Regions from separate parts of the Streptomyces daghestanicus genome, predicted to be linked through region 1. Evidence: riboswitches for the same ligand, from Rfam matches in the RefSeq annotation. Region 1 holds a riboswitch; each other region holds the start of a gene.

Region 1 (3,199 bases):
GCCCGGCGCGCCAGGGCGTCCGCGAGCCCCCGCTCGCGCAGCCACGCCAGCGCCCGGACCGTCCCCCGGGTGCCCGGCACGATCACCAGGTCCGCGTCGGCCAGTTCCTCCGGCCGGTCCACGAACCGCACCACGACGCCCGGTTCGGCGGCGAGCGCGTCGACGTCCGTGAAGTTGGACATCAGCGGCACCGCGCAGACCGCGATCCGCAGCACGTCCTCCCCGACGGGGGCGGTCACCCGGGACTCGCGGACCGCGCCCCGCAGGGACACCGCCATCCCGTCCTCCTCGTCGATGCCGAGCCCGTGCCGGAACGGCAGCACGCCGTACGTCCGCCGCCCGGTGAGGCCGCGGAGCATGTCGAGGCCGGGTTCCAGCAGGGAGACGTCCCCCCGGAACTTGTTCACCAGGAACCCGGCGACCAGCGCCTGGTCCTCGGGCGCGAGCAGCGCGACCGTGCCGAAGAAGGACGCGAAGACGCCCCCTCGGTCGATGTCGCCGACCACCAGCACGGGCAGCCCGGCGCCCCGGGCGATCCCCATGTTGACGATGTCGGTCCGGCGCAGGTTGATCTCGGCCGGGCTGCCCGCCCCCTCACAGATCACCGCGTCATACGTGCCCCGCAACTCGGCGAGACAGTCGAGGACCGTGCCGAGCAGCTGCCGCTGCCGCCCGCCGTGGTAGCCGCGGGCGGTCATCTCCCCGACCGGCCTGCCGAGCAGCACGACCTGGCTGCTGCGCTCGCCACCGGGCTTGAGCAGCACCGGGTTCATCAGCGCGGTCGGTTCGACCCGGCACGCCTGGGCCTGCATGGCCTGCGCCCGCCCGATCTCCGCGCCCTCGCGGGTCACGAACGAGTTGAGGGACATGTTCTGCGCCTTGAACGGCGCCACCTTCACGCCCTGCCGGACCAGCCACCGGCAGATCCCGGCGGTCACGACGCTCTTCCCGGCGTCGGAGGTGGTCCCGGCGACGAGCAGCCCCCCACCGTTCACGCTCCACGTCCTCTCATCAGCACTCCCGCGCCCGCGCACACGCCGAGCGCGAGCAGACCCACGCGCCGCGACAGCCGTACCGCCCGCTCGACGTCCGCGACCCGGACGGCCCGCCCGCGCGCCCCGTTGAGCACCGGCCGGTGTTCGACCCGCCCGCCGTACGCCAGCGTCCCGCCGAGCCGCACCCCGAGGGCGCCCGCGAACGACGCCTCCACCGGGCCGGCGTTGGGACTCGGATGCCGCCCGGCATCGGCCCGCCAGGCCCGTACGGCACCCCGCGGGTCGTCCCCGGCGAGCACGGCCAGGGCGGCGGTCAGCCGCGCCCCCGGCCAGCCGGCCACGTCGTCGAGCCGGGCGGAGGCCCAGCCGTAGCGCCGGTGGCGGGGCGACTTGTGCCCGACCATGGCGTCGAGGGTGTTGACCGCCCGGAAACCGAGCAGTCCCGGCACCCCGGCCACCGCTCCCCACACCAGGGCGCCCACCACCGCGTCGGAGGTGTTCTCGGCGACGGACTCCACCACGGCCCGCGCGATCCCGTCGGCGTCCAGCGCCCCGGGGTCCCGGCCGCACAGGTGCGGCAGCCGCTCCCGGGCCGCCTCGACGTCCCCGGCCGTGAGCGCCCGGCCGATCGCGCGGGCCTCCCGGGCCAGCGAGGTCCCGCCGACGACGGTCCAGGTGGCGGCGGCGGTCAGCGCGACGGAGGCGGCGGGGGAGCGGCGTACCGCACGGGCGGCCACGGCGCCCAGGGCGACGGCGCCACCGGCGCACACGGCGGTGTGCAGGGCGCCCGCGCCCCGGTGGTCACGCCACAGCACTCGTTCCACGGCACCGGCGGCGCGGCCGAACACGGCGACCGGATGCCCGCGGCGGGGATCACCGAGGAGCAGGTCGCCGAGGAGGCCGGCGGCGGCGCCGTACGCGAAGACGCGTTCGGCTCGCACGGGGGATCAGCCGGTCACACGGCGGTCGGGAGAGGCGGACCTGCGTTCGCAACGGCAGCCGGGCATCGCGTTATGTCCTCACTCAGGGTGTCCACGCCCTGGTTCGACGAGACCGGCGGTGAGAGTTCCTGGCTCCCGGGGACCACTCCCCGGTCACAGTGGCGGGACCGCGCCGGATTCGCACCGGGCTTCCTCTCCTGCCGCCGTACATGGCCCCGGAAGTCCACCACGCCCCGAGAACGCCCGTCAACTTGCCGTTGACCTGGGCGGGGGCGATGTGCCGAGGTCCACACGGCCGACGGTCCGTCAGCGACGCCGGAGCACCGGCGGGCACGGGGAGGGATCGGGCGGCTGATGGCGCGCACGGCGAACCGCCCCGTGCGGAGGCCGGCGGGTACCGGTCCGGACGGGGCGGGCGAGGGCCGGGCGCGTGCCGCCCGCCGCGGGCGGCTCAGGCCACGCTCGGACGGCTCAGGCCACGATCAGATAGATGCCGTACGCCACCGCCGCCGCGCAGGCCGCGAAGCAGGCGTACGCGCCGGTGACCGCGAGGGCCGCGGAGCCGCCCCGCGCGGCGGCCCGCTCCTGGCGGGAGAGGCCGGCGATGCCGAGGGTGAACAGGGCCACCAGGGCGACGGTGGCCACGAGGCCGACCCCGAAGACGGAGCCGAGGGCTGCCCAGTCGATCTTCATGCTTCTCTTCCTCGGGCGTCAGACGGAGGTGGCGGCCGGACGGGCCGGGGCGTCGGGAGCGATGTCCTTCTGGGCGGGGAAGGCGGCCGCGAGGCCGTCGGCCGCCGGCACGCCCGCCGGGGGCGGGGCCACGGCGGCCACCGCCGCCGTCACCACGCCGGCAGGTTCCGGTTCGTCGGGGGCGGTGACGTTGGTGTGGTCGACGACCTCGCGCCGGGAGATCCGCCAGATCGCGAAGCTCGCGGCGACCAGCGCGACCGCGATCAGCGCCGTGCCCCAGTCGCCGAGGCCGCAGACCCACTCGGCGAACGCGGCGACCAGGGCCGCGGCCGGCAGCGTCAGCCCCCAGGCGACGAACATCCGCGTCGCCGTGGACCAGCGCACCACGCCGCCCTTGCGGCCCAGCCCCGCGCCCATCACCGCACCCGAGACCGAGTGCGTGGTGGAGAGGGAGAAGCCGAGGTGGGAGGAGGCCAGGATGACCGTCGCGGCGCTGGTCTGGGCGGCGAAGCCCTGCTGCGGTTCGAGGTCGGTCAGCCCCTTGCCCATGGTGCGGATGATCCGCCAGCC
Region 2 (3,199 bases), on a different contig from region 1:
GAGATTGGACGAGTGGATGACGTGTCCGGGCTCGGCGGTCTGGTTGGCGGTGCGGTTGGCGGTGTCCTTGAAGGTCATCCAGCCATTGCCGGTCTGCGCGAGGGTGCGCATCATCCGGCCGTACAGCTCGCGGGCCGGCAGGGTCCTGCGGGCCAGGCCCGCCGCCTCGGCCGCCCGGTAGGCCGCGTCGAACTCCGCGCCGTACAGGTCGGTCAGCCCGGGGACGTCGGAGGGGGAGAAGAGGGACCAGTCGGCGTCCGCGTCGACGCGGCGCATGAACTCGTCCGGGACCCAGTGGGCGAGGTTGAGGTGGTGGGTGCGGCGGGCGTCCTCACCGGTGTTGTCCCGCAGTTCGAGGAACTCCTCGATGTCCGCGTGCCAGGTCTCCAGGTAGACGGCGGCGGCCCCCTTGCGCCGGCCGCCCTGGTTGACGGCGGCCACGGAGGAGTCCAGCGTCTTCAGGAACGGGACGATGCCGCCCGACTGCCCGTTGGTGCCGCGGATCAGGGAACCCCGGGCGCGGACGCGGGAGTAGGCGATGCCGATGCCGCCGGCGTGCTTGGAGAGCCGGGCGACCTGGTGGTAGCGCTCGTAGATCGAGTCCAGGGCGTCCCCGGGGGAGTCGAGGAGGTAGCAGGACGACATCTGGGGGTGCCGGGTGCCGGAGTTGAACAGGGTGGGGGAGGACGGGAGGTAGTCGAGGCGGCTCATCAGGCCGTACAGCTCGGCGACCTCGTCGAGGGAGCGGGGGGACTCGTCGGCGGCGAGGCCGGCGGCGACGCGGAGCAGGAAGTGCTGGGGCGTCTCGATCACCTTGCGGGTGAGCGGGTGCCGCAGCAGGTAGCGGCTGTGCAGGGTGCGCAGGCCGAAGTAGCCGAAGCGGTCGTCGGCGGCCGGGTCGGCCAGCGCGTCCAGGCGGGCCGCGTGCCGGCGGACGAAGCCGGCCGTGCGGTCGGCGATCAGGCCCTCGCGGTGGCCGGTGGCGACGGACCCGGTGAAGGAGGTGACGCCCTGGGAGGCGGCCTCGGCGCGGATCGACAGGGTCAGCAGGCGGGCGGCCAGCCGCGAGTAGGCCGGGTCCTCGGAGATCAGGCCGGCCGCGGCCTCCGTGGCCAGTTCCCGCAGTTCGGCGTCCACCTCGGGGGCGGCCCCGGACGCGGACCGGCCGCGCAGCGCGGCGGCGGCGACCCGGCCGGGGTCGGTGTCGGGGAGGTCGGCGGTCAGCTCGGTCAGAGTGCGCAGCAGGGCGGCACCCGGGCCGTCCCCGTCGGTGCCGGCGGTTGTCGCCGGGGCACCGGCTGGAGCGGTGGGTGTCGCGGTGGGTGTCGCCGGGGCGTCGGCTGGCGCGATGGTCACGTGGGGCTTTTCCCTCGCTCGGCACGGGGCCTGGCGGAGGGCAGGGGCAGCTCACGAGCGCGCGGTGCGGCGTCGCGTCCACCGGCCCATTCCACGAGGCCCGGACGTCAGGCGCCCGGACCGGATGGCCGGGCGCGCCGTCGGCAGGTACTCGGACTGGACCGGCGTGCGTGCGCACGCGGTACACCGTTGCGGGACAGTTCCGGATTCGCACCGGATTCCCCTGCGGCGACAGCGAGCATGAGCATACATGTTGTGCCGTGTCGCCGGAGTGGGGCCAGATGTTGTGTCGGGGGCGGGGTGAGATGGGGCGGGGTGAGATGGGGTGGGATGTGGGTGTGGGTGGGTGCGGGCCGCCGGTGTGGGTGGGTGTGGATGTGGGTGCGGGCCGCCGGTGTGGCTCTCGCCGGCGGCCCGCTTCGGGTTCGTCCCGGTTGTCCGCGCAGTTCCCCGCGCCCCTTCGGGGCGCCTCAGTGGGAGGTGCCTGCTGTGGCCGGAGGCAGTTCGGTCCGGACGCCCGGGTCGCCCGCGTCGGCCGTGTAGTCCTCGGGGCTGGTCTCGTCGATGCCGTCGGGGGCCTTGGCCGCCCTCAGGACGACGGTGAGGACCACTGTCACCAGCACGTTCAGCACGAACGCCGTGAGGCCGATGTAGCCGATCTCGCCGATGCCCGGGATCTCCTTCGAGGAGCCGCCGAAGTGCGCCTGCGTCGGCGAGGCGACGCCGTACGCGGCGAGCGTGCCGTAGACCATGCCGACCGCCCAGCCGGCCAGCAGCGCCCAGCGGTGGAACCAGCGGGTGAACAGGCCGCCGACCAGCGCCGGGAAGGTCTGCAGGATCCAGATGCCGCCGAGCAGCTGGAAGTTGATCGCGACCGTCTTGTCCATGCCGAGGACGAAGACCAGCGCGCCGACCTTCACCAGCAGCGACACCAGCTTGGAGACCTTGGTCTCCTGCTCCGGCGTGGCGTCGGGCCTGATGAAGTCCTTGTAGATGTTGCGGGTGAACAGGTTGGCGGCGGCGATGGACATGATGGCCGCCGGGACCAGCGCGCCGATGCCGATCGCCGCGAAGGCCACGCCCGCGAACCAGTCCGGGAACATGTCCTCGAAGAGCTGCGGGATGGCGAGCTGGCCGTTGCTCACCTTGATGCCGGCCGCGATCGCCATGAAGCCCAGCAGCGCCAGCAGACCCAGCATCAGGGAGTACAGCGGCAGGATCGTGGTGTTGCGGCGGATCACCTCGCGGCTGCGCGAGGACAGCGTCGCGGTGATCGAGTGCGGGTACATGAACAGCGCCAGGGCGGAGCCGAGGGCGAGCGTGGCGTACGTCCACTGGCCGCTGTCGGGCGGGGTGACGCCGCCCGCCCCCGCCGCCTCGAACTTCTCCCCGGCCGCCGCGAAGATGTCGTCGAAGCCGCCCAGCTTGATCGGGATGTAGATGATGGCGACCGCGATCACGAGGTAGATCAGCGTGTCCTTCACGAACGCGATCAGCGCGGGCGCCCGCAGCCCCGACGAGTACGTGTACGCCGCCAGCACACCGAAGGCGATCAGCAGCGGCAGGTCCTTGATGAACCAGTTGGTGTCCTCGCCACCGCCGACGCCCATCACGTCCAGCACCGCCTGGATGCCGACGAGCTGGAGCGCGATGTACGGCATCGTGGCGAGGATGCCGGTGACGGCGACCGCCAGCGACAGGCCCTTCGAGCCGAACCGGCCGCGCACGAAGTCCGAGGTCGTCACGTACCCGTGCTTGTGCGAGACCGACCACAGGCGGGGCAGGAAGGTGAAGATCAGCGGGTAGACCAGGATCGTGTACGGCACCGCGAAGAAACCGGACG
Region 3 (3,199 bases), on a different contig from region 1:
CAAGGCGGCCTTCGGGCACACCCTGGGCGCGGCCGGCGCCATCGAGGCGGTCACCACCGTCCTGGCCCTGCGGGAGAGAACCGCACCGCCCACCCGCAGTCTCGACCGCGTCGACCCGGCGATCGAGCTGAACGTGGTCGGCCGCGTCCCCGAACCCCTGCCCGCCGGGCCCCTGGCGGCGGTCAGCACGAGCATGGGGTTCGGCGGGCACAACGTGGCGCTGGCCTTCACCGCCGCCCCGTGAGCGCGGGCGTCCCCTCGGCGCCGGCGCGGACCGTGCTGATGTGCCCGGGACAGGGCGCCTACCTCCCCGGCGCCCTGCGCCACCTGCGGGAGGTGCCCGCCGTCGCCGGCGTACTGGCGGCGGTGGACGCGCACGCCCCGGACCGCGCCGGCACCGTCCTGCCGGTGGCCCGGCTCCTCACCGAGGCGGACGCCCCCGGCCCCGAGGAACTGGTGCGCGCGGACCCGCTCGGCTTCGACCTGGCCACGTACGCCGCGGTGGTCGCCGCCGGGACGGTGCTGCTCGACCTCGCCCGCGCCCGCGTCGACGCGGTCCTCGGCCACAGCGTCGGGGACCTCGCCGCGCTCACCGTGGCCGGCGCCCTCACCGTGGGCCAAGGGGTGCGGCTGCTGCGCGTACGGGACCGGCTGCTGCGCGGCGCGGCCCTGCCGGCGGCCGGCATGGTGGCCACCGACGCCGGCCCCGGCCGGGCGGAACACCTGATCCGCGCCCAGGGCACGGCACAGGTGCGGATCGCCGCCCACAACGCCCCCGCCCAGGTGGTGCTCTCCGGCCCCGACAGCCAGCTCGCGCGCCTGGCGGACGCCCTGCGGGACGACGGGCACCGGGTCACCCGGCTGGCCAGCCGCACCGCCTACCACCATCCCCTGCTCCAGGAGGTGCACCGTCACTTCCGCGGCCTGCTGCGGGCCCAGCCGGTCGCCCGGCCCGCCCTCCCGGTGCACACCACCGCCGGGCGCTGGGCGTCGACCCCCGCCCAGTTGCGCAGTACGGCCGCCGCCCATCTCACCGAACCCATGGCCCTGCCCCGCGCCCTGCGCGTCCTGCGCCGGGCGGGCTTCACCACCTACATCGACAGCGGCCCCCGGGCCCTGCTGAGCGCCCTGGTCAAGGCCGGCCTGCCCGGCTGCGCCACCGCCGCGCCGCTGCGCACCCCCGTCGGCGCCGACCGGATACGGCAGCGGCTGGCCGCGGTGGTCCCGCCCTGAGCGGACCGCCGCACCGGCCCCGGACCGGGGCTTGGTACCCTGCCGGGGCCAGTCACGCCACCTCGGTGGTCAGGGAATCCGGTGCGAATCCGGAACTGACGCGCAGCGGTGAGGGGGACGGGCGGGGCACTGATGCCACTGGGACACACCGCGCGGGCCACAGCGCCGGCGGTGCACCGTCCTGGGAAGGCGCCTCGTCCGGACGAACCCGAGTCCGAAGACCTGCTGGCACCTCCGCGCTCCCGCGCGGAGGTCGACCGTAGGCCAGGCTCCGCGTCCAGAGCCCCGACACCCGAGGCATGCCCGTGCTCCGCTCCACCCCCCGTCCCGCCGCGCTCCTGTGCGTGTCCCTGCTCCTGCTCACCGCGTGCGGCACGTCCGGCGCGGCCGGCCCGTCCGGTGCCAAGGGAACCGCCGCGTCCGCCGGTTACCCCGTCACGATCGAGAACTGCGGCCACCGCGTCACCCTGGAAGCGCCGCCCGAGCACGCCGTCTCCCTCAACCAGGGCAGCACCGAGATCCTGCTCTCCCTCGGCCTCGCCGGCCGGCTCGCCGGCACCGCCACCTGGACCGACCCCGTCATGAAGGGCCTGGAGAAGGCCAACGCCCAGGTGCCCCGCCTCGCCGACAACAACCCGTCCTTCGAGAAGGTCCTGGACGCCGGCCCCGACTTCGTCACCGCCTCGTTCGTCTCCACCCTCGGCACCGGAGGGGTCGCCACCCGCGAGCAGTTCGAGAAGCTCGGCGTGCCCACGTACGTCTCCCCGTCGGACTGCTCCGCCGGGAAGGACAACGACAGCGGCGGCGACGGCTCCCGCAGCACCCCGCTCACCCTGGACACCGTCTACCGGGAGATACGCGACCTGGCGCACGCCTTCGGCGTCGACGAACGCGGCGACGCGCTGGTCGCCCGGCTGCGGGAACGGGTGCGCACCGCCACCGAGGGACTGGACGCCTCGGGTGTCTCCCTCATGTACTGGTTCGCCAACTCCCAGTCGCCCTACCTCGCCGGCTGCTGCGGCGCACCCGGCGCCATCACCCGCGCGGTGGGCGCGCGGAACGTCTTCTCCGGCACCCATGACGAATGGCCCCAGATCAACTGGGAGACCGTCGCCGACCGCGACCCCGACGCCATCGTCCTCGGCGACCTCTCCCGCAAGTCCCAGACCGCCGAGACCGCCGCGGCCAAGATCAGGTTCCTGGAGACCAACCCGGCCACCCGCCATCTGACGGCGGTGCGCGAGAAGCGGTACATCCTGCTCAGCGGGCAGGCGATGAACCCCTCCGTCCGCACCGTCGAGGGCGTCGAGCGGGTGGCCGCGGGCCTGCGGGACCTCGGGCTCGCCAAGTGACCGGTATACGCACCCCGTTGCTCACGGCGGCCGGACTGGCCGCGCTGGCGGTGTCGGTCGCCGTGGCCGTGACCATCGGGCCCGCCGACATCTCCACGGCCGACGTCTGGTCCTCCGTCGCCGCCCACCTCGGACTGGGCGAGAGCGGCCTCGCCCCGCTGCGCGACGGCATCGTCTGGGACCTGCGCATGCCGCGCACCCTGCTGGCCGCGGTGTGCGGCGCCGGCCTCGCGCTGTGCGGGGCGGTGATGCAGTCCCTGCTCCGCAACCCGCTGGCCGACCCGTTCGTCCTCGGGGTGTCCTCGGGCGCCTCCACCGGGGCGGTCGCGGTGATCGTGCTCGGCGTGGGCGGGGGAGCGGTGTCGCTGTCGGCCGGGGCGTTCCTCGGCGCCCTGCTCTCGTTCGGACTCGTCCTGCTGCTCAGCCACACCCTCGGCGGCAGCGTCGACCGGGTCGTGCTGTCCGGGGTCGCCGCCATGCAGCTCTTCTCCGCACTCACCTCGCTCACCGTGCTGACCTCGGCGGACGCGGAGACCACCCGGGGCGTGATGTTCTGGCTGCTGGGCTCGCTCACCGGCGCCGGCTGGACCGACGTCCTGCTGTGCGCCGGGATA
Region 4 (3,199 bases), on a different contig from region 1:
GTGTGGTGTGGCCGAGCCGCGCCGCCTGCGCGGCCCGCACCCGGCGCACGGAGTCCAGCAGCAGGAAACTCATCCGGTACGTCACCAGCGCGACGTCCACGACCGGCGCCGGCACCCCGGCCCGCACCAGCCGGGGCAGCAGATCGGACAGGGGGGTGGTGAACGCGAACAGCAGCACCCCGAGGGAGGCCGCCGAGGTCCGCAGCAGCAGCTCGCCGGCGTGCGCCGGTCCGCCGGGCGCCCACCCCGCGAACCCGTCCCCGCCACCGACCCGCACCAGCAGCGGCAGCGCGCCCGTCACGGAGAACCCCAGCGGCACCCGGTACGCCCGCCACAGCCGCCGCGCCGGCACCCGCGCCGGGCCGAGCAGCACCACGAGCGCCGTCACCAGCACCAGGGCGGCGCCCGGCCAGGCGGGCAGGCCGACGGCGAGCACGGTCAGGCCCAGCCCGAGCACGGCCTTGTCCACGGGATGCCGGCGGCGCCACGCGCTGGCGTGCGCCGCCGCGTCGATCGGCAGCACTCAGTCCCCTTCGCCCGCGGTCCGCGCCGCCCCGGCCCGTTCCGCCCCTTGCCGCCGGCCCCGCCGCAGCCCGAAGTAGTAGGCCAGCACCCCCGCGCCGAGCGCCGCCTGCACGGCGAACAGCGCCGACTCGATCTCGCCGGACGGCGGTTCGTACAGCGGCGAGAACCACGGCTCGTAGTCCGGGTCGATCTCCGTGATCGCCGTCTCCGCCTCGGCGTCGGCCCCGGCGAACGGCTCCTCCTTGTGGTCGCCGAGCCCGAACACCAGCGGGGCCACCGCGAGGACGGCCACCGCCAGCAGCAACAGCACATTGATCCGTGTGTTCCGCTTCACCGTGCCACCGCCGCCCGCTCGCCGGTACGGGCCACCAGCACGCCCAGCCGGGTCAGTTCGCCCTCACTGGACCGCACCAGCAGCCGCATCACCAGCACCGTCAGCAGGCCCTCGCTGACCGCCAGCGGAACCTGCGTGACCGCGAAGATCGACCCGAACTTGCCCAGCGCGCCCCAGAACCCGCTGCCCGGGTCGGGGAAGGCCAGCGCGAGCTGGACGCTGGTCACGCAGTACGTGGCGAGGTCGGCGACGAACGCGCCGCAGAACACCGTGACCATCAGCGGCACGTCCAGGCGGCGCAGCAGCCGGTAGACGCCGTAGCCGGCCCACGGCCCGGCGATCGCCATGGAGAAGACGTTGGCGCCGAGCGTGGTCAGCCCGCCGTGTGCGAGCAGCAGCGCCTGGAACAGCAGCGTGATCGTGCCGAGCACCGCCATGACCGGCGGCCGGAACAGGACGGCCCCGAGCCCGGTGCCGGTGGGATGGGAGCAACTCCCGGTCACCGAGGGCAGTTTCAGGGCGGACAGGACGAACGTGAAGGCCCCGGCGGCACCGAGGAGCAGGGTGCTCTCGGGATGCTCGCGGACCTCACGGGTGAGGGAACGTACTCCGTGGACGACGAACGGCGCGGACGCGACACCCCAGGCGATCGCGTGCGCCGGAGGCAGAAAGCCCTCGGCTATGTGCATGACTCGGCAGACCCTCTCCAGCACCTCGTGGATGGACGACGCGCCTTGGCCGGTCTCCTGGCTGGCGGGTACCACCGCCCGCACTCCGCCTTCCCGGGTCCGAGGACCCAGTGGCTGCCCCCTGGCGAGGGGCCGGAGCCGGACTTCCCGATCACAGTGGCGAGGGCCGCACCGGTTTCGCACCGATTTCCCGTTCACCAAGGCGTGACGACCGTAGTGCTCCGGCCGGTACGGTGACAAGCGCGCCCGGCGTGGTCACCGTCGGTCACGGACCGCCATCCGGCCCGGTCCGTCAGCCGCGGCCGCCCGTCCGGCCGAGGACCACACTGCGCACCCGCTGGGACAGCGCGGTCGCGGCGGCCGTCAGGAAGACGAACGTGTAGCCGATCTGCACGACGGTCACCACCCGCGCCGCCTGCCCCCGCGGGGTGATGTCCCCGTAGCCGACGGTGGCCAGCGTGACCACGGTGAAGTACAGGCCGTCCACGCGGGTGCGCAGCCCGGAGAACTCGCCGGGCTGTCTGGCGAGGGCGTAGTACGCGGCGGCGAAGACGTGCACGGACAGGACCATCAGCAGCGCGATGGCCAGCCCCGGCCGGGTCCCGGGGCGCTCGGTCAGGACGTGGCGGACCTGGCGCAGCAGCAGCCCCGCCACACAGGTGAGCAGCAGCCCGAACACCGTCCAGCTGAGCACCGGCCGCCCCGGCCCCAGATGGTCGAGCGGCAGCACGAAGTACGCCGTGACGACGACCGCCGCGACGGCCGTCCGCGTCACCCAGGGACGGGCCGTCCGCCACCCGGTCACCGCGCCGCCTCCTCCGGGGGCGGGGGCCGCCGTACGAGCTGCGCGACCAGGAACGAGACGACCGACGCCGTCACGATCAGCGGCATCTGGCCGTGGGCGTCCTTCCCGGTCAGCAGCACCGCGAGCACCGCGCTGGCCAGCGGCAGCCCGGTCACCGCCGCCCCGGCCGCCGCGATGCCGAGCGCGAGCGCCGGGGCCGTGCCGAATCCGGGCAGCCCGGCGCAGGCCAGCGCCGTCGCCGTGCCGAGCAGCACCGCCGGGAAGACGGGGCCGCCGCGCAGCGCGCCGAGCGCCACGCCCCAGGCCAGCCCCTTGCACACCACCAGCGCGACCAGCGCGCCCACCGGCCAGGTGTGCGGACGCGCGGCCAGGTCGGCGAGGGCGGCCTGTCCGGACAGCGCGGCCTCGGCCGGGGAACGCCCGGTGACCAGGGCGTACGCGCTGAGGCACACCCCGACGAACACCGCGCACAGCACCGTCCGCACGGCCGTGCGCCGGCGCGTCCAGGAGACCGTGCGACGGCCCAGCGCCCGCCCCAGCGTGATCAGGGCGCCGATCAGCGCCGCGACCGGCAGCCCCCACAGGAAGTCCGCCGCGTCCGGACCGGCCGGCGGCGGTACGCCGGGCAGGGCGAGCGCGCCGATCCTCAGCCCGGTCCAGTCGCCGAAGCCGGTGAAGACCAGCGCCCCCGCCGCGCTGGCCAGCAGACACGGCAGCAGCAGCGCGACCATCCGGGTGCCGCCGAGTCCGGCGCCCTCGATGAGCAGCACCGCCGCGACCACCGGACCGCCGAGGATCGTGGAGATGGCGGCCGTGGAACCCGCCGTCGCGAGGACCGCGCGCGCT

The links. A riboswitch is a leader RNA that binds a small molecule or an ion and turns the genes downstream of it on or off. The one in region 1 is predicted to bind cobalamin.
Region 2: another riboswitch for cobalamin. It lies ahead of Sdagh_RS13795 (ribonucleoside-diphosphate reductase subunit alpha); the one in region 1 lies ahead of Sdagh_RS00725 (cobalamin biosynthesis protein).
Region 3: another riboswitch for cobalamin. It lies ahead of Sdagh_RS35115 (ABC transporter substrate-binding protein); the one in region 1 lies ahead of Sdagh_RS00725 (cobalamin biosynthesis protein).
Region 4: another riboswitch for cobalamin. It lies ahead of Sdagh_RS10565 (energy-coupling factor ABC transporter permease); the one in region 1 lies ahead of Sdagh_RS00725 (cobalamin biosynthesis protein).

Annotation. Positions count from the first base shown of each region.
Region 1 covers NZ_BNDX01000002.1:134,825-138,023, forward strand. Annotated here, with positions in the region: gene Sdagh_RS00720 (cobyric acid synthase) at 1-995, opposite strand, end outside; gene Sdagh_RS00725 (cobalamin biosynthesis protein) at 992-1,936, opposite strand; adenosylcobalamin (AdoCbl) riboswitch at 2,057-2,133, opposite strand; gene Sdagh_RS00730 (hypothetical protein) at 2,408-2,629, opposite strand; gene Sdagh_RS00735 (inorganic phosphate transporter) at 2,648-3,199, opposite strand, start outside.
Region 2 covers NZ_BNDX01000008.1:987,255-990,453, reverse strand. Annotated here, with positions in the region: gene Sdagh_RS13795 (ribonucleoside-diphosphate reductase subunit alpha) at 1-1,356, opposite strand, end outside; cobalamin riboswitch at 1,482-1,604, opposite strand; gene mctP (monocarboxylate uptake permease MctP) at 1,827-3,199, opposite strand, start outside.
Region 3 covers NZ_BNDX01000018.1:574,959-578,157, forward strand. Annotated here, with positions in the region: gene Sdagh_RS35105 (beta-ketoacyl-[acyl-carrier-protein] synthase family protein) at 1-244, shown strand, start outside; gene Sdagh_RS35110 (ACP S-malonyltransferase) at 241-1,233, shown strand; cobalamin riboswitch at 1,266-1,477, shown strand; gene Sdagh_RS35115 (ABC transporter substrate-binding protein) at 1,539-2,585, shown strand; gene Sdagh_RS35120 (FecCD family ABC transporter permease) at 2,582-3,199, shown strand, end outside.
Region 4 covers NZ_BNDX01000008.1:246,245-249,443, reverse strand. Annotated here, with positions in the region: gene cbiQ (cobalt ECF transporter T component CbiQ) at 1-523, opposite strand, end outside; gene Sdagh_RS10570 (energy-coupling factor ABC transporter substrate-binding protein) at 524-859, opposite strand; gene Sdagh_RS10565 (energy-coupling factor ABC transporter permease) at 856-1,548, opposite strand; cobalamin riboswitch at 1,579-1,765, opposite strand; gene Sdagh_RS10560 (potassium channel family protein) at 1,841-2,353, opposite strand; gene Sdagh_RS10555 (chloride channel protein) at 2,350-3,199, opposite strand, start outside.